DNA from 3 places in the Saccharopolyspora sp. ASAGF58 genome. Region 2 is predicted to be linked to each of the others. Evidence: riboswitches for the same ligand, from Rfam matches in the RefSeq annotation. Region 2 holds a riboswitch; each other region holds the start of a gene.
What was found. A riboswitch is a leader RNA that binds a small molecule or an ion and turns the genes downstream of it on or off. The one in region 2 is predicted to bind S-adenosylmethionine.
Positions count from the first base shown of each region.

Region 1: it holds a riboswitch for S-adenosylmethionine, as region 2 does, so the genes downstream of both, FDZ84_RS04150 (aminotransferase class V-fold PLP-dependent enzyme) here and thrC (threonine synthase) in region 2, are expected to answer to the same signal.
Region 3: it holds a riboswitch for S-adenosylmethionine, as region 2 does, so the genes downstream of both, FDZ84_RS15590 (methionine ABC transporter ATP-binding protein) here and thrC (threonine synthase) in region 2, are expected to answer to the same signal.

Region 1 covers NZ_CP040605.1:942,326-949,131, forward strand. The annotation lists gene lspA (signal peptidase II) at 1-181, opposite strand, end outside; gene FDZ84_RS04150 (aminotransferase class V-fold PLP-dependent enzyme) at 288-1,625, opposite strand; SAM riboswitch class IV at 1,665-1,780, opposite strand; gene ileS (isoleucine--tRNA ligase) at 2,186-5,347, opposite strand; gene FDZ84_RS04160 (hypothetical protein) at 5,702-6,121, opposite strand; gene FDZ84_RS04165 (DivIVA domain-containing protein) at 6,253-6,806, opposite strand, start outside.
Region 2 covers NZ_CP040605.1:3,976,596-3,983,401, forward strand. The annotation lists gene FDZ84_RS18990 (RNA-guided endonuclease TnpB family protein) at 2-1,219, shown strand; gene FDZ84_RS18995 (hypothetical protein) at 1,597-1,896, opposite strand; gene FDZ84_RS19000 (hypothetical protein) at 2,106-2,288, shown strand; gene thrC (threonine synthase) at 2,392-3,660, opposite strand; SAM riboswitch class I at 3,673-3,805, opposite strand; gene holA (DNA polymerase III subunit delta) at 3,902-4,888, shown strand; gene rpsT (30S ribosomal protein S20) at 4,997-5,257, opposite strand; gene FDZ84_RS19020 (hypothetical protein) at 5,467-5,640, shown strand; gene tnpA (IS200/IS605 family transposase) at 5,757-6,155, shown strand; gene FDZ84_RS19030 (RNA-guided endonuclease TnpB family protein) at 6,160-6,806, shown strand, end outside.
Region 3 covers NZ_CP040605.1:3,276,430-3,283,235, reverse strand. The annotation lists gene FDZ84_RS15605 (4-(cytidine 5'-diphospho)-2-C-methyl-D-erythritol kinase) at 1-862, opposite strand, end outside; gene FDZ84_RS15600 (MetQ/NlpA family ABC transporter substrate-binding protein) at 1,094-1,906, opposite strand; gene FDZ84_RS15595 (methionine ABC transporter permease) at 1,969-2,652, opposite strand; gene FDZ84_RS15590 (methionine ABC transporter ATP-binding protein) at 2,649-3,671, opposite strand; SAM riboswitch class I at 3,916-4,003, opposite strand; gene rsmA (16S rRNA (adenine(1518)-N(6)/adenine(1519)-N(6))-dimethyltransferase RsmA) at 4,180-5,049, opposite strand; gene FDZ84_RS15580 (resuscitation-promoting factor) at 5,173-6,669, opposite strand.

The DNA of each region.
Region 1 (6,806 bases), 3.0 Mb from region 2:
CCAGGGCCACCACGGCGACCCCGCCCAACAACCCGAGCAGCTTCCCGGACCCGCGCTTGGGCGACTGCTGCGCCGCCCCGGTCTGCGTCTCGGACGCCTGTTCTGCGGCGGTCGGCTTGGTTCCCGCCTGCTCTGCTGAGGACTCCCCCGGGGAGGACTGCTCGGTGCTCACGACCGCCATTGTCCCTGAACCCGCCCGCACCCGGTTCGGCAGGACCGAAACAGGACCCGTGAGTACTTTCGGGTGCTATGACGCCGCAATTCACTCACGGCCTTTCCAGCCCTGGTCAGTCGAGGAAGGCGGGCGCGGGGCGCGGGTCGTCAGCGGGCACCCAGCGGCCGTCGACCTGTTCGTAGCGCCAGGCCGGGCCCTCGGCCACCAGCCGCCGCAGCGCGTTCACGAGGCGGTCGACGTGCTCCGCGGTGCTGCCCAGCCCGACGCTGACGCGGACCGCGCGCTCGGTGTCCGAGCCCGCCCGCGAGAGCAGCCGCCGGGTGGCCACGTGCGCGCAGAACAAGCCGTCGCGGACGCCGATGCCGTGCTCCGCGGAAAGCGCCGCGGCCAGCAGGCCCGGGTCCCGGCCGTCGACGGTGAAGCTCACCACGCCGACCCGGTCGTGATCGGCGTCGAACAGGCGGAGCTCGCGCAGCCCCGGCACACCGCGCAGCCCGGCCCTCAGCCGGTGCAGCAGCGCTTCCTCGTGCTCGATGACGTCCGTCCAGTTCGCCGCCAGCGTCGCGCAGGCCTTGGCCAACGCGTGCACACCGACGGTGTTCGGCGAGCCCGCCTCGTGTCGCTCCGGCCCGGTCGTCCAGCTGACCGACCGCTCCTGCACCGACCGGGTCGCGCCGCCACCCGCCAGGTACGGCTCGGCGGCGTTGAGCCAGTCCGCGCGGCCGATCAGCGCGCCCGCACCGAACGGCGCGTAGAGCTTGTGCCCCGAGATCGCCACGTAGTCGATGTCGAGCTCGCGGATCCGGACCGGCCGGTGCGGCGCGAGCTGCGCGGCGTCGAGAACCGTGCGGGCCCCGCGACGGCGAGCCACCCGTGCCAGCTCCGCGACGGGCCACAGCTCCCCGGTGACGTTGGAGGCACCCGTGATCACCGCGAGCCGCGGTCCCTCCGGGCAACCGGCCAGCGCGGCATCGAGTGCGGCGATGGCGTCCGCCGGCGTCTCCGGCGCGGGCAGGCGGCGGACCCGCGGGCCGGTCCAGGGCAGCAGCGCGGCGTGGTGCTCGGTGTCGAAGACCACGACGGACGTGCCGCGCGGCAGCGCGCGTCCCAGCAGGTTCAGGGCGTCGGTGGTATTGCGGGTGAAGATCACCGAGTCGGTGTGGCGGGCGCCGACGAAGTTCCGCAGCTCGTCGCGCGCTCCCTCGTAGACCCGCGTGCACACCTGGGAGGCGAACCCCGCGCCGCGGTGCACGCTCGCGTACCAGGGCAGCAGCTCGTTAACCGCCGACTGCACGGACTCCAGGCATGGCGCGCTGGCCGCGTGATCGAGATTCGCGTATCCGATGCGCTGGCCGTTGACCAGCGGGACCTGCAGCGCACCGCCGACCACGGCGGGAATCCGGTAGTCCACATCGGACTGCGCCGGGATTTCGATGACGGCAGACGACACGACGGCCTCCTCGGGGGCCTCATCGGACCCGCCCAGAGGGGTCCGCGCTTGCCGGATCGCCCTGCACGACCGGCCAGGTCTTCACCCGGGGCACCCCACCGCGGTTGGAGGGTTGCCGGCCAGCAAGCCGGGGCTTGACGCTGGCGCTCATGACCTTCGTTCCAGCACTCTAGGAAACCGCCCGCACTGCGGGCAACACCATTCCCAAACCGTGGGAGCGGTCTCCGTCACACGGCGCCGGCGCGGCGATCCCGACGCAGGCACGGCCACCACAACTGCACGTCCGGGTGCACGCCCGGGTGGCACCGCGCTCGACGGTGCCACCCGGAACAGCAGGTCAGACCCTGCCGGCGAATGCCGTCCGCGCCTTTGGAAGCGGCGTAGCCGCTTGCATTCACCTTGCCAAGACGACCATCGGCGGGTTCTGAGAGGTTTTCTGGCGAGGACGGCCCCTCCGCGCGTATTGGACATACATCAGGAGGGGCACCCGCAGTCCAGGGAACCTCTCAGGTTCCGCTAAGCGACCACCCACCCAGACCATTCACCAACAGGCTCTCAGGTCAGACCCTGGTGACGGCGACCTTGATCTCGGTGCCCTCCCCGACGCTGCCGGTGAAGCCGTCCGCCACATCGCCGGATTCGACGGCGTTCGCCAGGGTTTCGCCCGCGATGAAGTCGCGGTGCGACTCGACGGCCGCCAGAACCTCGGCCGGCGCCGAGATCGCCACCGTGATCCGGTCGGACACCTGGAAGTCCGCCTCCTTGCGGGCCTGCTGAACGACCCGGACCACGTCGCGGGCCAGACCTTCGGCCGCCAGCTCCGGGGTCACCTCGGTGTCCAGCACCACCAGCCCCTTGCCGCCGGGCAGCGGCGAGGCCGCGCCGGGGTCGGTGGAGACCAGGCGCTCCTCGAACTCGCCGTCCTGCAACTCGATGCCCGCCGCGACCACGGTGTCCCCGGTGCCCCCGGTGCGCTGCCACTCGCCGGACTTCACCGCCTTGATCACCTTCTGCACGTCGCGGCCCAGCCGCGGACCCGCGGCCCGCGCGTTAACCGCGATCTCGAAGTGACAGTGCGCGGCGACGTCGGTGCTCAGCTCGAGCTCCTTGACGTTGACCTCGTCGCGGATCAGGTCCGCGAACGGCCGCAGCGCCTCCGCGTCCGGGGTGGCGACCACGAGCTTGGCCAGCGGCAAACGCACCCGCAGCTTGTTGGACTTGCGCAGCGCCGACGCGGCCGAGCACACCTGGCGCACCTCGTCCATCGCGGTCACCAGCGCGGCGTCCGCGGGCAACTCGTCGACCAGGGGCCAGTCCGCCAGGTGCACCGAGCGGCCGCCGGTCAGCCCGCGCCAGACCGCCTCGGCGGTCAGCGGCAGCAGCGGCGCCACCACCCGGCAGGTCACCTCCAGCACGGTGTGCAGCGTGTTGATGGCATCCCGGTCACCGGCCCAGAAACGGTCCCGGGACCGCCGCACGTACCAGTTGGTCAGCACCTCGAGGAAGTCGCGCACCTCCGCGCAGGCCCCGGCGAGGTCGAAGATGTCCAATGCGGACTGCACGTCGCCGACCAGCTCGTGGGTCTTGGCCAGGACGTAGCGGTCCAGCACGTGCTTGCTGTCCACTTCGAACTCGCCCGAGATGCCTTCGGCGTTGGCGTACAGCGCCAGGAAGTACCAGGAGTTCCACAGCGGCAGCACCGCCTGCCGCACCGCGTCCCGGATGCCGCGCTCGGTGACCACCAGGTCGCCGCCGCGCAGGATCGGGCTGGACATCAGGAACCAGCGCATCGCGTCCGAGCCGTCGCGGTCGAAGACCTCGTTGACGTCCGGGTAGTTGCGCTTGGACTTCGACATCTTCAGGCCGTCGTGGCCCAGCACGATGCCGTGCGCCAGCACGTTGGCGAAGGCCGGGCGGTCGAACAGCGCGGTCGCCAACACGTGCAGCGTGTAGAACCAGCCGCGGGTCTGGCCGTTGTACTCGACGATGAAGTCGCCCGGGTAGTGGTGCTCGAACCACTCCGAGTTCTCGAACGGGTAGTGCACCTGGGCGAACGGCATCGAGCCGGACTCGAACCAGCAGTCCAGCACCTCCGGCACCCGGCGCATCGTCGACTTCCCGGTCGGGTCGTCCGGGTTCGGCCGGGTCAGCTCGTCGATCTCCGGGCGGTGCAGGTTGGCCGGGCGCACCCCGAAGTCGCGTTCCAGCTCGTCCAGCGAACCGTAGACGTCGGTGCGCGGGTAGGCCGGGTCGTCGGAGACCCACACCGGGATCGGCGAACCCCAGTAGCGGTTCCGGGAGATGTTCCAGTCGCGGGCGTTCTCCAGCCACTTGCCGAACTGGCCATCGCGGATGTGCTCCGGCGCCCAGTTGATCTGCTGGTTCAGCTCGACCATCCGGTCCTTGAACTGGGTGACCGACACGAACCACGACGACACCGCCCGCTGGATCAGCGCGTTGTCGCAGCGCCAGCAGTGCGGGTACGGGTGGTCGTAGGTCTCGTGCCGCAGCAGCAGGCCCGTCTCCTTGAGGTCCCGGATGATCTGCTTGTTGGCCTCGAAGACCTGCAGCCCCGCGTACGGCGGGGCCTCGGTGGTGAACTTGCCGTGCGCGTCGACCGGGATCACCGGCTCGATGTTCGCGGCGTCGGTAACGACCTTGTCCTCTTCACCGAAGGCCGGCGCGATGTGCACCAGCCCGGTGCCGTCCTCGGTCGTGACGTAGTCGGCCGCCAGCACCTGGTGCGCGTTCTCCCGCCCCACGAAGAAGTCGAACGGCGGCGCGTACTTCGTGCCGAGCAACTCGGTCCCCTTGAACCGGGCCACGACGTGCTCGGCGACATCCTCGCCGAGCTCCCGCGCGTACGCGCCGAGCCGGGCTTCGGCCAGCACGTACCGCTCGGCACTGTTGGCCGGCGCGACGAGCACGTAGTCGACCTCGGGGTGAACCGCGGCGGCCAGGTTGGACGGCAGCGTCCACGGCGTCGTCGTCCACACCAGGGCCAGCGCGCCGTCGAATGCCTTGCCCGGGGCGTCCAGCCGCAGGCCCACGGTCACCGCCGGGTCCTGCCGCTGGCGGTAGACGTCGTCCATCCGCGTTTCGGTGTTGGACAGCGGCGTCTCGCAGCGCCAGCAGTACCAGAGCACCCGGAAGCCCTCGTAGACGAGACCCTTGTCCCAAAGGGTCTTGAACGCCCACATGACGCTTTCCATGTAGTCCAGGTCGAGCGTCTTGTAGTCGTTCTCGAAGTCCACCCACCGGGCCTGCCGGGTGACGTAGGCCTCCCAGTCGGAGGTGTAGCGCAGCACCGAGGTCCGGCACGCCTCGTTGAACGCCGCGACGCCCATCGTCTCGATCTCGGACTTCGAGGTGATGCCGAGCTGCTTCTCCGCCTCGACCTCCGCGGGCAGCCCGTGGCAGTCCCAACCGAACCGGCGCTCCACCCGGCGGCCGCGCATCGTCTGGTAGCGCGGCACCACGTCCTTGACGTAGCCGGTGAGCAGGTGCCCGTAGTGCGGCAGTCCATTGGCGAACGGCGGCCCGTCGTAGAAGACGAACTCGTTGGCGCCATTCACGCCGGCCTCGCGGGCCTGCACCGAGGCCTGGAAGGTCTTGTCGTCGGCCCAGAAATCCAGCACCTGGCGCTCGATCTCGGGGAACGCGGGCTGGGCAGCCACGCCGCGCTCGCCGGCGTCGCCGAACCGAACCTTGGGATAAGCCATCGCGGATGCGCTCCTCGCGGTGTGTTGTTTCCGCCGCACGGTCACCGAAACCTCGGTGTCCACGCGGGGACGACACCTCGCGCGCATGCCCGCACGAGATCCGCGGTACCACCCCGCTTGCCGCCGATCGACGCCGACGACCACTCGTTGCCAGCTGTGACGGGCTGAACCCGTCCGGTTCTACTGAGGCGCCGGCCGGGCACCCGTTCTTCCGGAGGCTCCCCGGTGATAGCCGGATCATCGCCTGGTCGCTCCAGAGTACCGGGCGCCCGCCACCGGCTTTCACCGGTGCGCGGTTTCAGTTGACACTGCGCCCAGGAACCCGGGGACCACGGTTTCCATTTCAAACCGCGGTCAAACGCGGCGGACCTCGGCGGCCAGCGTGGCGTTCGGCGCGCAGCGCGCACACGGCGTGAAGCCGAGGTCCCGCGCCTCGCGCAGCGGCAGGGCGATCGTCTTCCGCTCGCCGAGCCACTCGCAGGTCCGCACGTGGTAGCGCGGCCGTTCGTCGAGCACCAGCACCTCGGCGTCCGGATCCGCAGCTGCCGCGGCGTTGCTGCGCTCCTCGCCCGGCTCCCTGCCATCGGCAGAAGCCGACGCGGCCGGCGGACGCTCGCCCGCTCCGGTCCGGCGCCGCCGATCTGCGACCAGCAGGCCCACGCCGACGGCGCTCGCCAGCACCGACAACCATGCCAGGTCCGGTTCGCCGGCGACGACCGCGCCGGCCAGGACACCGCCGGCTACCAGGACCAGCGCCAGCACGACCAACAGCACGCGATCTCACGTCCCTCGCCGAACGGTCCGGATGCACGCCGGCGGCAACGGTTCGGATCTGCTTTTCACAAGCGGCGTAGCCGCTTCGCAACAGTCCCTTTCCCGTCGCCGCCGACGCGAACGAACTTTGATTAGCCGGCTTCGGCCGCGCGCGCCCCGAAGCTGTAGCTGGCCTGCTGACCGGACGACCGGCCGCCGCTGCTGTCGGCGGGCGCGGCCGAGCCCCGGTCCTGCAGTTCGCGCAGCTGCGACTCCAGGTAGGTCTGCAGTCGAGTGCGGTACTCGCGCTCGAACGTGCGCAGGGTCTCGATCTTCTTCTCGAGGGCGTTCTTCTCCGATGTGATGTTGCCCATCACTTCGGCGTGCTTGCGCTGCGCGTCGCGCTCCAGGCTTGCGGCCTTGTCGCGCGCCTGCCGCTCCAACGTCTCGGCCCGGGTGCGGGCGTCGTTGAGCATCGTCTCGGCCCGGGTCCGGGATTCGTTGACCATGCTGTCGGACTTCGAGCGCGCTTCGGACAGCAGCTGCTCGGACTTGGTCCGCGCCTCGGACAACATGCCGTCGGCCTCGGCCTTGGCTTCGCCGGTCAGCCGGTCGGCCATCTCCTGCGCGAGGCCCAGCACCTTGGCGGCCTGCACGTGATGATCACCGCCCGGGGAAGTCTGCTCGACGGCGGTCGGCGCCGGAA
Region 2 (6,806 bases):
GATGCTGACGGGACGTCGCTACCGCTTGAAGCTCAGCACCGCGCAGGCCGCCCAGTGCGAGGAGTTCGGCAATATCTGCCGGGCAGTGTGGAACACCGCCCTGGAACAACGCCGCGAGTACCGGCGGCGGGGGGCGTGGATGAACTACAACGAGCAAGCCGGACAGCTCGCCGACGCGAAAACCGAGCACGACTGGTTGCAGACCGTGCCGTCGCACATCCTCCAGCAGGCGTTGAAGGACCTGGACCGGGCGTGCCGCGACCACGGCACGTTCCGGGTTAAGTGGCGCGGCAAGCAGCGTTGGAACCCGTCGTTGCGGTTCCCGATGGGCAAGCTCATCGAGGTCGAGCGGCTGAACAAGCGGTGGGGACGGGCGAAGCTCCCGAAGCTGGGGTGGGTGCAGTTCCGCATGACCCGCCAGCTCGGCGGTGCCGTGCGGTCCGCGACAGTGTCCCGCGACGGCCGGGACTGGTTCGTGTCGTTCCTCGTCGACGACGGCGCCATCACCCCAGAACGGCACGCCGCACCCCACAGCGGCGTCGGTGTCGATCGTGGAGTCGCGGCAGCGGTAGCTACCAGTGACGGCAAGCTCATTGACCGCGATTTCGTCTCGCCTGGCGCGGATGAGCGTTACCGCGGGTTGCGGCAGAAGCTTTCCCGGCAGAAGCGGGGCAGCGCAAACCGTAAGAAGACGCTCGGCAAGATGCGCCGGTTGAAGCGGCGCGAACGCGACCGGCGAGCGGACTTCTGCTCGCAGGTCGCGGCCGAGCTCACCGACCGCAACGCGCTGGTCGTGCTGGAAGACCTCCGTACCCGGAACATGACCCGGTCGGCGAGCGGAACCGCCGGAGAACCCGGCCGGAACGTCGCCCAAAAGTCCGGCCTGAACCGCGCCATCCTCGACAAAGGCTGGCACAAGTTTGAACTGGCCCTGCGTAACGCTGCCCGCTATACCGGCAGCGAGATCGTGAAGGTGCCTGCTGCGTACACGTCGCAGACGTGCGCGGTGTGTCGTGCTGTGGACCCGGAAAGCCGTGAGAGCCAAGCGGTTTTTCGGTGTACCCAGTGCGGCCACACGGCGCACGCTGACGTGAACGCGGCGAAGAACATTCTCGCCGCCGGACGGGCGGTGACAGCCTGTGGAGACCTCGCCGTTAGGCGGTCCGTGAAGCAGGAACCGCAACCGGCGTTAGCGCTGGTTGGAATCCCCCGGCTTTAGCCGTGGGAAGGACGTCAACATACGGCCGGTGCTCCCACCGCAACCAACGTACCTGCGCCTTCGCTCACAGGCCGGCCAGGTACTCGGGTGGTCAGGCGACGCAGGCCCCCCGACGTCGGCTGACCATCCACCCCGGATCCCCGGCGCGGAACGGCCCAGCTTGACGGCCGTAAGGGGTCGACGCGCGGCATCGCGCCGCAACCGGCCCCACCGCGCCGGGGCCTTTCACTCTGTCGGCAGGCGCGAGCCGAGGATCATTTGCGGAGACTGCTTGCCGGAGGTGATCACATGGCGGCGTGCAAAATGCGCGGTGGGGCAGCCGACCGCGACGGAGATTTGTGCGACGGTTGCCAGTCGGCGGTGGACCCAGGTGACTATTAGATACCGGCCTGGCGGCGCAGATGCGCGTTCAGGGTTGCTCCCGAGTCCCAGGCGCGACGGAGCAGCCAGTTGCGCCACGCCTCGCCATGCCCCGCGGTGTCCAGCTTGATCGAGGCGTCTGGCCAGAATCCGTGTGGATAGTGCAGGTACGCGGCCCACTCTTGTTTGAGGTTGTCGCGGCGTCGGATCGTGTCCTTGACGTCCTCGTCGGACAGGTCGAGCAGATGCTCGGGAGGGTCCTCGGGCAGGGTGTCCCACGTGCCGAATTCGAGCGGGGACGGTAGTGGCCGCATCATTATATCCTTGCCGTTGATCTGGCCTGAATCACAGTACGACGCTGGCGGCGCCGGAGCTGGAGTGGATCATCCTGGTCGCGGACCGGGCGGCGGAGGTTCCCGGCGCGGCGTTCGACTGTCCATCCGGCACCGACGTGCTCAAGGTGCCGCACCATGGATCCCGTTACACCACACCGCTTTTCCTGCGATCGGTGTGTCCGCGACTAGCTGTGATCAGTGTGGGAGACGGCAACACCTACGGTCACCCGAGCCCGTTCGTCGTCGACGACTTAACCCGCGCGGGCACGAAAGTGCTGCGCACCGACCAGGAAGGAGACATCGCCATCCTGCCCGGCCCGCAGGGGCCCCGCTATGTCGCCAGGGGAGGCCCTTTGCGCGCGGGCGAGTCGTAGGACGGCAGCGGCTGTGCCGGGAGCCTTCGAGGAAGTCCTTTGTAGACGAAGGCGCGGCGCCACCGTCGTGCGGTGACGCCGCGCGTCTCGAGTCGGGTCGGGTTCAGAGCCCCAGTGCCTGGTTGACCGCGTCGGTGCTCGGGGCGACGGTGGCCTTCGGGCCGATCTGGTCCTGCACCGCGTCCAGGGTCTTCAGCCCGTCACCGGTGATCAGCAGCACGGTCTCGGCGTCCGGGTCGATCTTGCCCGCCTCGATGAGCTTCTTCGCCGTGGCCACGGTGACCCCGCCGGCCGTCTCGGCGAAGATGCCTTCGGTGCGTGCCAGCAACCGGATGCCCTCGCGGACCTCGTCGTCGCTGACGTCCTCGATGGCGCCGCCGGTCTTGCGCACGATGTCCAGCACGTACGGGCCGTCGGCGGGGGCGCCGATGGCCAGCGAACGGACGATGGTGTCCGGTCGTACTGGCTGGACCACGTCGTGGTCGTTCTTGTACGCCGTCGACACCGGGGAGCAGCCGGTTGCCTGCGCACCGAAGATCCGCACCGGGCTCGGCTCCACCAGGCCGACCTGGCCGAGCTCGTTGAACCCCTTGTAGACCTTGGTCAGCTGCGAGCCGGAGGCGATCGGCACAACGATCTGCTCGGGGATGCGCCAGCCGAGCTGCTCGGCGACCTCGAAGGCCAGCGTCTTCGACCCCTCGGAGTAGTAGGGGCGCACGTTGACGTTGACGAACGCCCAGTCCTCGTGCTCCGCAGCGAGCTCGGTGGCCAGCCGGTTGACGTCGTCGTAGTTGCCGTCGACGGCCAGCAGCGACCCGTCGTAGACCGCGCTCATCAGGATCTTGGCGCGCTCCAGGGTCTTGGGCACCAGCACCACCGAGTCCCAGCCGGCGCGGGCCGCGGCGGCGGCCACCGCGTTGGCGAGGTTGCCAGTGGAGGGGCAGGCCAACACCTTGAAGCCGAACTCGCGGGCGGCGGCCAGCGCCACCGCGACGACGCGGTCCTTGAAGGAGTGGGTGGGGTTGCCGGTGTCGTCCTTGATCCAGATCCGCTTGACGCCCAACGCCTTCGCGAGCTTGTCGGCCCGGACCAGCCGGGTACAGCCCGGCTCGGTGTTCGGGTGCTCTTCGACGTTGGTGGGAACCGGGAGGAGCTGCTTGTAGCGCCAGATGGAGCGCGGGCCGGATTCGATGTCCTCGCGGCGGATCTTGCCGAAGTCGTAGGCGACCTCTAGCGGGGAGAAGTCCTCCAGCGAGACGAACTCCGGGGCCAACGGCTGCCGGTGGCCCTCTTCCTTGGATACCAGTTCGACGGCATTGCCCAGGTCGAAGGTCTTCTTCGGGGTCGTCTGGGCATGGGCAGCAGCAGTCATCGCGAGGTCCTCTCCTCATCTGTCCCGCGGACGGGTCGGAATTGGCACCGCTTTCGTCAGAGACCTCGCGGGTGAAAGCGCGATTCGCTGACGAACGGTTGCCGGGGCTTCATCGGGCCGTTCCCTCTGCCCCTCTGGATGAGCTATTCGGTTGTGCCAGCAACGCTAGTGGACCGCGCCGGGGTCTGGCCAGCACGATCCAGATGGCGGGAACGTCACGGGTGCGTGCGACGATGCGTGCATGAGCGCACCGGCCGTGGTCCCCGATCCGCTGCAGTTGGTTCTCGGCGACGAAGAACTGCTGGTGGAACGCGCGCTTTGGGCTGCTGTCGGGGCCGCCCGCGCGGCCGATCCGGCAGCCGAACTGCGCCGCGTGAAGGTGAGCGAACTCACTCCTCCGGAGCTGACCGAACTGCTCAGCCCATCGCTGTTCGCGGAGGGCCGGGTGCTGGCGGTGGAGTCCGCCCAGGACGCGGGCAAGGAGATCGCCGAGGCGCTGCTGATGCACGCCAAGCAGCCGGCGGACGGGGTCATGCTCGTCGTCGTGCACAGCGGCGGCGGCCGCTCCAAGCACTCTAAGGAACTACCCAATGCGCTGCGCAAACTAGGCGCGCGGGTCACCGAGTGCAACAAGATCACCAAGCCCGCCGAGCGGGAGGCGTTCGTCCGCGACGAGGTGCGCCGGGCCGGCGGCAAGACCGATGCCGCCGGGGTGGCTTCGCTGATCGAAACGGTCGGTTCCGACCTGCGGGAGCTGTCGGCCGCGGCGACGCAGCTGGTCGCCGACACCGGCGGCAAGGTCGACGAGACGGCCGTGCGCCGCTACCACCGCGGGCGAGCCGAGGTGACCGGGTTCGCGGTAGCGGAGAAGGCGGTGACGGGTGACCGGGCGGCCGCCCTGGAGGCCTTGCGGTGGGCTGTGCAGCTCGGCGTCCCGCATGTGCTGATCGCCGACGCACTCGCGGACTCGGTCCGCACCATCGGCCGCGTCGCCGCCGCAGGCGGTCGCAACGATCCGTTTCGGCTGGCAGGGGAGCTGGGCATGCCCGCGTGGAAGGTGAAGAAGGCGCTGGCGCAGTCCCGGGGCTGGAACGCTTCGAGCCTCGCGCAGGCGCTCCAGGCGGTCGCGGAGGTCAACGCCGGGGTCAAGGGCATGGCCGCCGACGCCACCTACGCCTTGGAACGGACCGTCCTGCGCCTCGTGGAGCTCCGCAACCAGCGTTCGTGATCGCACCAGTTTCCACCGAAGATCGCGAAAGGCCCCTTCTCCGCGCGAAAGGCCCCTTACCCGGGTTTTGCCAGCGGGGAAGGGGCCTTTCGAAGTTCAGGCCTCAGCTCAGAGCTGGTTGGCGCGCTGCGCCAGCGCGGACTTCTTGTTCGCGGCCTGGTTCTTGTGGATGACGCCCTTGCTGGCGGCCTTGTCCAGCGCGCGGCTGGCGGCCTGCTGCAGCTCGATGGCCTTGTCCTTCTCGCCGGCGTCAGCGGCCTCGCGGAACTTGCGGATGGCGGTCTTGACCGCGGACTTCACGGCCTTGTTGCGCTGCCGGTTCTGCTCGTTGGTCTTGATCCGCTTCATCTGGGACTTGATGTTGGCCACTGTGGCGCCTCTTCCTCGTCTGTCGAACCGGTCGTGCCGCGCTTTTGTCGGCGCTGCGCTCAGGCAGGTTTCCTCCACGGCGGAATGCCGCACGGCACGGTCGTCCATCTTAACAGCGCCCACCTGCGCAGATTTCGGGCGGGCGGTGCCGGGCGAGGGCTATCACATCGGCTCGGATCCGGCGTTTCCGAACCATAGGGTCAAGCCTCGTGCTCGATGCGTTGAACTGGCCCGGATTCGCCGATCTGTCCCTCGCCGGACTGCTGTTCCTCTGCGGCGCCGCGTTCCTGGCCGGGGCGGTCGACGCGATCGTCGGCGGCGGTGGCCTGATCCAGCTGCCCGCGATGCTGCTGCTCCTGCCCGGCGGCGAGGTGATCAGGTAGACGTAGTGCGCAGACCCCCGGATTTATCCGTGGGGTTAGCACGTCAAGTCCGATCCTGACGTGCCCAGCGGTAACCCTGCCAACGTTAGATAGTTCGGCGCTGTATAGTTCTGGGTATGGTCGTCACGCTGCGATCGAACGCGAACATCACCTTTCAGTGCGCGTTCCGCGTCGTGTGGTGCCCGAAATACCGGCGCCGGGTCATCGGTGGCCGGATGGAGGAACGCTTGAAGCAGCTCATCCGGGAAGTCGTCGAGGAGAAGGGGGCGTGGCTGGTGGAGCTGGAAACGATGCCGGACCACGTTCACCTTGTCGTCGAAGTCGACCCGCAGTACGGGGTGCACAAGCTGGTCAAGGCGATTAAGGGACGTTCGTCGCGGGTGTTGCGGGAAGAGTTCCCGTGGTTGCGGTCGAAGCTTCCGACGCTGTGGACCAACAGCTACTTCGTCGCGACGGTCGGCGGCGCACCGCTGTCGGTCATCAAGCGCTACGTCGAACAGCAGAAGGCCCGGTGAGCCGATGCTGACGGGACGTCGCTACCGCTTGAAGCTCAGCACCGCGCAGGCCGCCCAGTGCGAGGAGTTCGGCAATATCTGCCGGGCAGTGTGGAACACCGCCCTGGAACAACGCCGCGAGTACCGGCGGCGGGGGGCGTGGATGAACTACAACGAGCAAGCCGGACAGCTCGCCGACGCGAAAACCGAGCACGACTGGTTGCAGACCGTGCCGTCGCACATCCTCCAGCAGGCGTTGAAGGACCTGGACCGGGCGTGCCGCGACCACGGCACGTTCCGGGTTAAGTGGCGCGGCAAGCAGCGTTGGAACCCGTCGTTGCGGTTCCCGATGGGCAAGCTCATCGAGGTCGAGCGGCTGAACAAGCGGTGGGGACGGGCGAAGCTCCCGAAGCTGGGGTGGGTGCAGTTCCGCATGACCCGCCAGCTCGGCGGTGCCGTGCGGTCCGCGACAGTGTCCCGCGACGGCCGGGACTGGTTCGTGTCGTTCCTCGTCGACGACGGCGCCATCACCCCAGAACGGCACGCCGCACCCCACAGCGGCGTCGGTGTCGATCGTGGAGTCGCGGCAGCGGTAGCTACCAGTGACGGCAAGCTCATTGACCGCGATTTCGTCTCGCCTGGCGCGGATGAGCGTTACCGCGGGTTGCGGCA
Region 3 (6,806 bases), 700 kb from region 2:
GGCACACCCCCGCGCCGGAGAGCTCGGCCGCCACGTGGACCGCCGCGTCCGCGTCGGTGCAGAGGAAGGCGCAGGTCGGGCCCGAGCCGGACACGATTCCCGCGAGCGCTCCCGCCTGCACGCCCGCGCGCAGCGTGCGCCGCAGCCCGGGCCGCAGCGAGACAGCCGCTGCCTGCAGATCGTTGCCCAGCAGCAAGGCAAGCTGCCGCGGGTCGCCGGACGACAGCGCCTCCAGCAGCGGCTCGACCTCCCCGACCCGGTTCGGCCTCGACTCCGCCCGCAGCCGGTCGAGCTCGGTGTAGACGCCGGGCGTGCCCAAGCCACGGCGATCCAGCGCGATCACCCAGTGGAAGGTGTGCCGGGCCAGCACCGGCACGAGCCGCTCGCCGCGGCCGGTGCCCAGCGCCGTGCCGCCCTGCAGCGAGAACGGGACGTCGCTACCCAGCTTCGCGGCGATCTCGCTGAGCTCATCGCGGCCCAGCTCCAGCCGCCACAGGTGGTTCAGCGCCAGCAGCGTCGCCGCCGCGTCGGCGCTGCCCCCGGCCATCCCGCCGGCGACCGGGATGCCCTTGCTGATCGACAGCCGCACCCCGGGTTCCTCCGGATCCCGCCCGCTGTGCTCGGCGAGCAGCTGCACGGCCTTCCACGCGAGGTTGCTGGGCCCGGTGGGCACCGAATCCGCGCCCTCGCCGTGCACGTCGATGCCCGGTTCCCCGGCGACCAGCACGGTGACCTCGTCGGTCATCGACAGCGCCTGGAAGACGGTGACCAGCTCGTGGTAGCCGTCCGGGCGCGGGTCACCGACCGACAGGTGCAGGTTCACCTTGGCCGGGACGCGAACGGTGATGGGGGTAGGAACCACGGAGAGCACTCTTAGAGCGTACGTGTCCGCGAACGCCCACCGCTTGCTTCCCTGCGCCTTTTGGAGCTTTCCAGGCTCGTTTTCCGTAGCGGTGCGGGTGGCGGCTCTCCTGCGGGATTACGGTCGCCGCCTGGACTGCGGGATCCCCCTCCAGCTGGCCACAGAAACGGTGAGGGGCACCCGTGCCCCAGAACTGGGTCATGGGTGCCCCTCGCTTCGGGGAAACTCCGGTCAGGACGCCGGGATGACGGCGACGCCGCCGTACTTCTGGTTGATGAAGTCCTTGACCTGCTGGGAACGCAGCAGCTCGGCGAGCTTCAGGATCCGCGGGTCCTTGGCCAGCGCCGGGGTGGTCACCAAGCCGTTGGCGTACGGGTTGTTCTCCGGGCTCTCCACGGCGATCGGGTTCTGCAGGTTCGCCTTGATCGCGTAGTTGCCGTTGACAACTGCGGCGGCGGCGTCATCGACCGAGCGCGGCAGCTGGTCCGGCGACAGGTCCTTGAGCTGGATGTTCTTGGGGTTCTCGGCGATCGCCGACTCCAGCCGGGTGCCCACCGCCGCCTCCGGCTTGAGCTTGAGCAGGCCGCCCTGCTCCAGCAGCTTCAGCCCGCGGAACTGGTTGGCCGGGTCGTTGGACAGCGTGACCGTCGCGCCGTTCGGGATCTCCTGCAGCGACTTGAACTGCTTGGAGTACACCGCCAGCGGCTCCAGGTGCACCGCCTGGATCCAGACGAAGGAGCCACCGCGCTGCTTGGTGTACTCCTCCAGGTACGGCTGGTGCTGGAAGTAGTTCGCGTCCAGCTCACCGTGCGCGACGGCTTCGTTCGGCCGGTTGTAGTCGTCGAACTTCGTGATCTCGATGCCGATCCCGGCCTGCTGCGCCAAGTTGTCCTTGACGTACTGCAGGATCTCGCCGTGCGGGGTCGGGCTGACCGCGATCCGCAGCGGGGCGTTCGGGTCCTCGGCGGCCGAACTGCCGCCGCTCCCGCACGCGGCCAGCGCCAGGCCGGCCGCGGCCACCAGGGCAGCAAAACGCAAACGCATCAGGGTTTGTCCTTTCTGGACAGAGTGGAAAGGTCCCCAGGCAAGGGGTGGTTTCAGGGGTGTCAGCTGGTCGCGGTTCGCCGTCGGTCGACCAGCTTCGCGGTGCGGTCGGTGATCAGCTGCATCGCGAAGGCCAGCACGCCGAGCACGACCACGGATCCCCACAGGATCCGGTCGTCGTAGCCCTGGTAGCCGTCCTGGATCGCGGTCGTGCCCAGCCCGCCGCCGCCGATCGCGCCGGCCATCGCGGCGTAGCCGATCAGCGCCACGGCGGTGACGCCGACCGCGCCGACCAGCGCGGCCCGCGCCTCGCCGAGCAGCACCGTCCACACGATCCGCAGCCGGCTCGATCCAGTCGTGATCGCGGCCTCGACCACGGTGAAGCTGACCTCGCGCAACGCGTTCTGCGTCAGCCGCGCGAAGAACGGGACGGCGCCGATGGTCAGCGGCACGATCACCGCGGTGCTGCCGATCGAGGTGCCGATCAGCAGCCGGGTGAACGACGCCAGGACCACCAGCAGCACGACGAACGGCACGGACCGCACCACGTCGACGACCGCGCCGAGCACCCGGTACAGCGCGGGTTTCGGGCTCAGGCCGACCGGCGAGGTCAGATGCAGCAGCACCCCGAGCGGCAGGCCTCCCAGCACCGCCAGCAGGGTCGACACCAACACCATGTAGAGCGTGTCGATCGTCGCTTCACCAAGTATTCCAAGGACCTCCGACCAGGGGGTCACATCGCTCACGCAGCAGCTCCGTCAACGCAAACCGGGGCACGTCGCACATGCGCGTCCCGCTCGACCATCCACTTCAGGGCCGCCTCGGCGCGCTCGCCGCTCAGGCCGACCTTGAATTTCGCTACCGGCGTGTCCCCCAGCCGGGTCAGCCCGCCGCCCAGGATCGCGAGGTCGACCCCGAACTGGCTGGCGGCCTCCGGCAGCAGCGCGCCGACCGCGGCGAAGCCGACCAGCACAACCTCGGCGACGACGTCGTGCCGACGGCCGCCGGCCGGCCGGAACGACTCGGCCTGGTCGGTGTCCGGCAGCAGCGTGGCGCCCACCCGGCTGCCGGGCTCGGCGACCAGGTCGATGACCTTGCCGTGCTCGACGACCCGGCCGTTCTCCAGCACCGCGACATCATCGGCGATCTTGCGCACCACGGCCATGTCGTGGGTGACCACCAGCACGGTGACACCCAATTCAGCGCGGGCACGGTCCAGCACGGTGAGCACCGAGTCCGTGGTGCCCGGGTCGAGCGCCGAGGTCGGCTCGTCGGCCAGCAGCACCGAAGGCTTGGCGGCCAGCGCACGCGCCACCGCGATCCGCTGGCGCTGCCCGCCGGAGAGCTGGTCGGGGTAGACCGAGGCCTTGTCGGTCAGGCCCACGAGATCCAGCAGCTCGCCGACGCGGGTGCGCCGCTGCGGGCCGCTGATACCGGCCGCTTCCAGCGGCAACGCGACGTTGCCCGCGGCAGTGCGCTGCCGCAGCAGCGAATCTCCTTGCGGCACAACGCCGATCTGCCGGCGCGCGGCGCGAAGGGACTTGCCGCCGAGGGAAACCAGGTCGGTGCCGTCGACGCGGATGGCGCCGCTGTCCGGCTTCTCCAGCAGCGCGATGCACCGGGCCAGGGTGGACTTGCCGGCCCCGCTCGGACCGACCACACCGCACACCGCGCCGGCCGAAACCTCCATCGTCACGCCGTCGAGGGCGCGGACGGTTCCGTTGTTGTACTGGAAAGACTTGGTCAGGTTCTCGACTGTGATCACGATCGGCTCCACATCAGCTCGCGACGGCCGCGCACGCGAAAGGGCGACAGGCCAAGGAACTTCGGAAAGGGAGGAAGGGCTGGGTCACATCTCGCGACGACAGGCGGTGGTGGTGCGGCGCCCGTGGTCGATGACGCGACGCTGCGTCAGCAGCCTCCGGATGTGGTTTCGCCGGGGTCGGACCAGCTGGGTCCGGGTCTGACCCGCAAGCGGGCTGGCCGGCAGCGCGTTGGATTCCACAGCAACTCCATCGGTCCTGGCGTTAGCACCTGCCCACCGGGTGGTTGCTGCGGCTTCGCGGAGCCAGGTCTCTCGGCCGCTCGGGATGGATTTCCCGAATAGTAGACCCCACTGGCGGATTCCAGCGCAAGTTGATAGTCGTCACTTTCCGAAATCGTTTGCCAAATCACACACCCGGACGAGAGGGAATTTTCCCGCCACACCAGGTGTTATCGGTGACTCCGCGTAGCGGGCCGATCTCGGGATGGCAAGCGTCCGGACGGGTGGTTCAGCGACCGCTCTCGGTAGCCGCGGCCGCTGCGATGCGCGCGAAATCGCCGATCTCCAACTGCTCGCCGCGGACGGCCGGATCCACCCCAGCGGCGCGGAGAACCTCCTCCGCCCGGGCCGCGGACCCGGCCCAGCCGGACAGCGCGGCGCGCAACGTCTTGCGCCGCTGGGCGAACGCCGCGTCCACCACGCGGAAGACGTCCTGGCGCGGCTCGGTCGACGGCGGCTCGATGCGCCGGAACGACACCAAGCCGGAGTCCACATTGGGCACCGGCCAGAAGACCTTGCGCGGCACCGGACCCGCGCGGCGCACGTCGGCGAACCACGCGGCCTTGGCGCTCGGCACGCCGTAGACGCGGCTGCCCGGCTTGGCGGCCATCCGGTCGGCGACCTCGGACTGCACCATGACCAGGCCGTGCGCCAGGCTCGGCAACTCGGCCAGCAGGTGCAGCACCACCGGCACGGCGACGTTGTACGGCAGGTTCGCGACGAGCGCGGTCGGCGGCGCCGGGAAGTCCTCGGCGCGGACCCGCAGCGCGTCGCCCTCGATCACGGTGAGGCGATCGGCCAGGGCCGGGGCGAACTCGGCGGCGGTGCGCGGCAGCCGCGTCGCGAGCACCGGATCGATCTCGACCGCCGTCACGGCGCCCGCAGCGGGCAGCAGCGCGAGGGTCAGCGAGCCCAGGCCGGGGCCGACCTCCAGCACGACATCGTCGGCGGAGACCGACGCGCCGGCCACGATCCGGCGCACGGTGTTCGGGTCGTGCACGAAATTCTGGCCGAGCTTCTTCGTCGGTCGGATGTCGAGTTCCCCGGCCAGCCGGCGCACATCGGCCGGGCCGAGCAGCGTCGCCTGCTGGTCGTCCACACCGAAAAAACTACCCGCGCCCTAACTCATCACCCCGACCAGGTGACGAGGGAGGGGCACCCGTGGCGTCCACGGGTGCCCCTCACCTGACGAAATGGGCTTGGTAAACCCTGCTAGGTCAGCTCACAGGCCGAGCTTCGAGGAGCAACCCGGCCAGGCGCCGTAGCCCCCGCCCCGGGCCGCGCGGACCTTCTCCGCCACCGCGATCTGCTGCTCGCGGCTGGCCTGGTGCGGGTACGGCGCGTACTGGTCGCCGCCGTAGGCGTCCCAGGTCGACTTGTTGAACTGCAGGCCGCCGTAGTAGCCGTTGCCGGTGTTGGCCGCCCAGTTCCCGGTGGCCTCGCACTGCGCCAGCTTGTCCCAGACCCCGGAGGTCGGGGGCTGCTTGCCGCCGACCCGCACGACCTTGGGCTGGGCTTCCTTGATGATCTTCTCGCCGACGGCTTCCCGGCCGGTCTCCTCGCCGTTGCGGGTGTTGACCCGGGTGAACACGATCTTCTCGCCGGGCATGCCGGGGAACTCGACCCGCTCCTCGCCCTTGAACATCGTGTTGTCGACGACCTCCTGCACCGGGGGCGGGACCGGCACGGTCATGTTGATCACCGTGCTGCCCGTGCGGTCGATGCGCACCTCGGCACCGCTGGCGAGCCGCTGGTCGCCGCCGGGGGTGATCGCGTCCTCGGGGCCGAGTTCGAGCTGCTGCTCCCGGACCAGCTCGTCGATGTCGACGGCGGTGGTGGTCAGCTGCCGCGGCTCGTTCGCCCCGTCGATGATGGTGATGTTCTTGCTGGTCTTGACGACCAGGTCCATGCCCTGCTCGGGCACGGCCATGGTGCGGTCGGCGGAGACCCACGCGCCGTCGGCCTGAACGCCTAGCTGGCGCAGCGCCTGGTCCACCGTGACCGAGCGGACCCATTCCTCGCGCTGCTCGCCATCGACGGTCAGCTTCAGCAGCCGTCCGCGGTCGAGGGTGATGGTGTCGCCGTGGCTGACCTTGGCCTGCGGGGAGGGGCTGAGCGCGTCGTGCTGGCCGACGGTGATGCCCTCGTCCTCCAGGACTTCACCGACGGTGCCCTCGTAGGTGCTGATGGTGCGCTCGTGCCCGTCGATCTCGACGGTCACCGACTTGTCCATCGCGGCAGCCGCGCCGCCGGTGCCGGTGAGGGTGAGCAGCACGCCGGCCACCGTGCCCTTGAGAAAGCGCCGCTTCCAGGTGGTGATCGCCTCGACGACTTCCTGCGGCGGGGCGTCGCTCTCCGCGCCCTCCGGCAGCGCGTCCGGGAGGACCAGCGGCGGCAAGACGGTGGTCTCGGCGCTGATCAGCCGGATGACCTCGTCGACGTCGATCTCGGCGGTCGCGAGCATGTCCTCGGCGTCCGGGCCGAGCACCTCGTAGATGTCCGCCGGCGTGATCTCGAGCGCGCCCGGCGGGAAGCTCGGGTGGTCCTCGGCCGGGTAGCGCTGCGGCTCCGGGCGGTCCAGGAGTCCGACAGCGGTGTGCTGGTCGGCCGGAACCGGGGTGAACCAGTCCGTCGCAGGTTCGAAGGATTCGGCCCAGTAGCCGTCGTCGTCCGGCCGATGGGCATGGCCGGGATAGCTGGGCTCGCCGCGTCCGTTCACAGGGTCGTTACCTCCCGAAGGCGGAAGTCGCGCTCGCACGGTGCGGAACGGGGGCGGCGTCGGGCGAGACCCATGTCGTCGCTCAACTCCCTCGGTCCTTGCGGGCACACAACCTTCGTGCTTCGTGTCTGTATCCG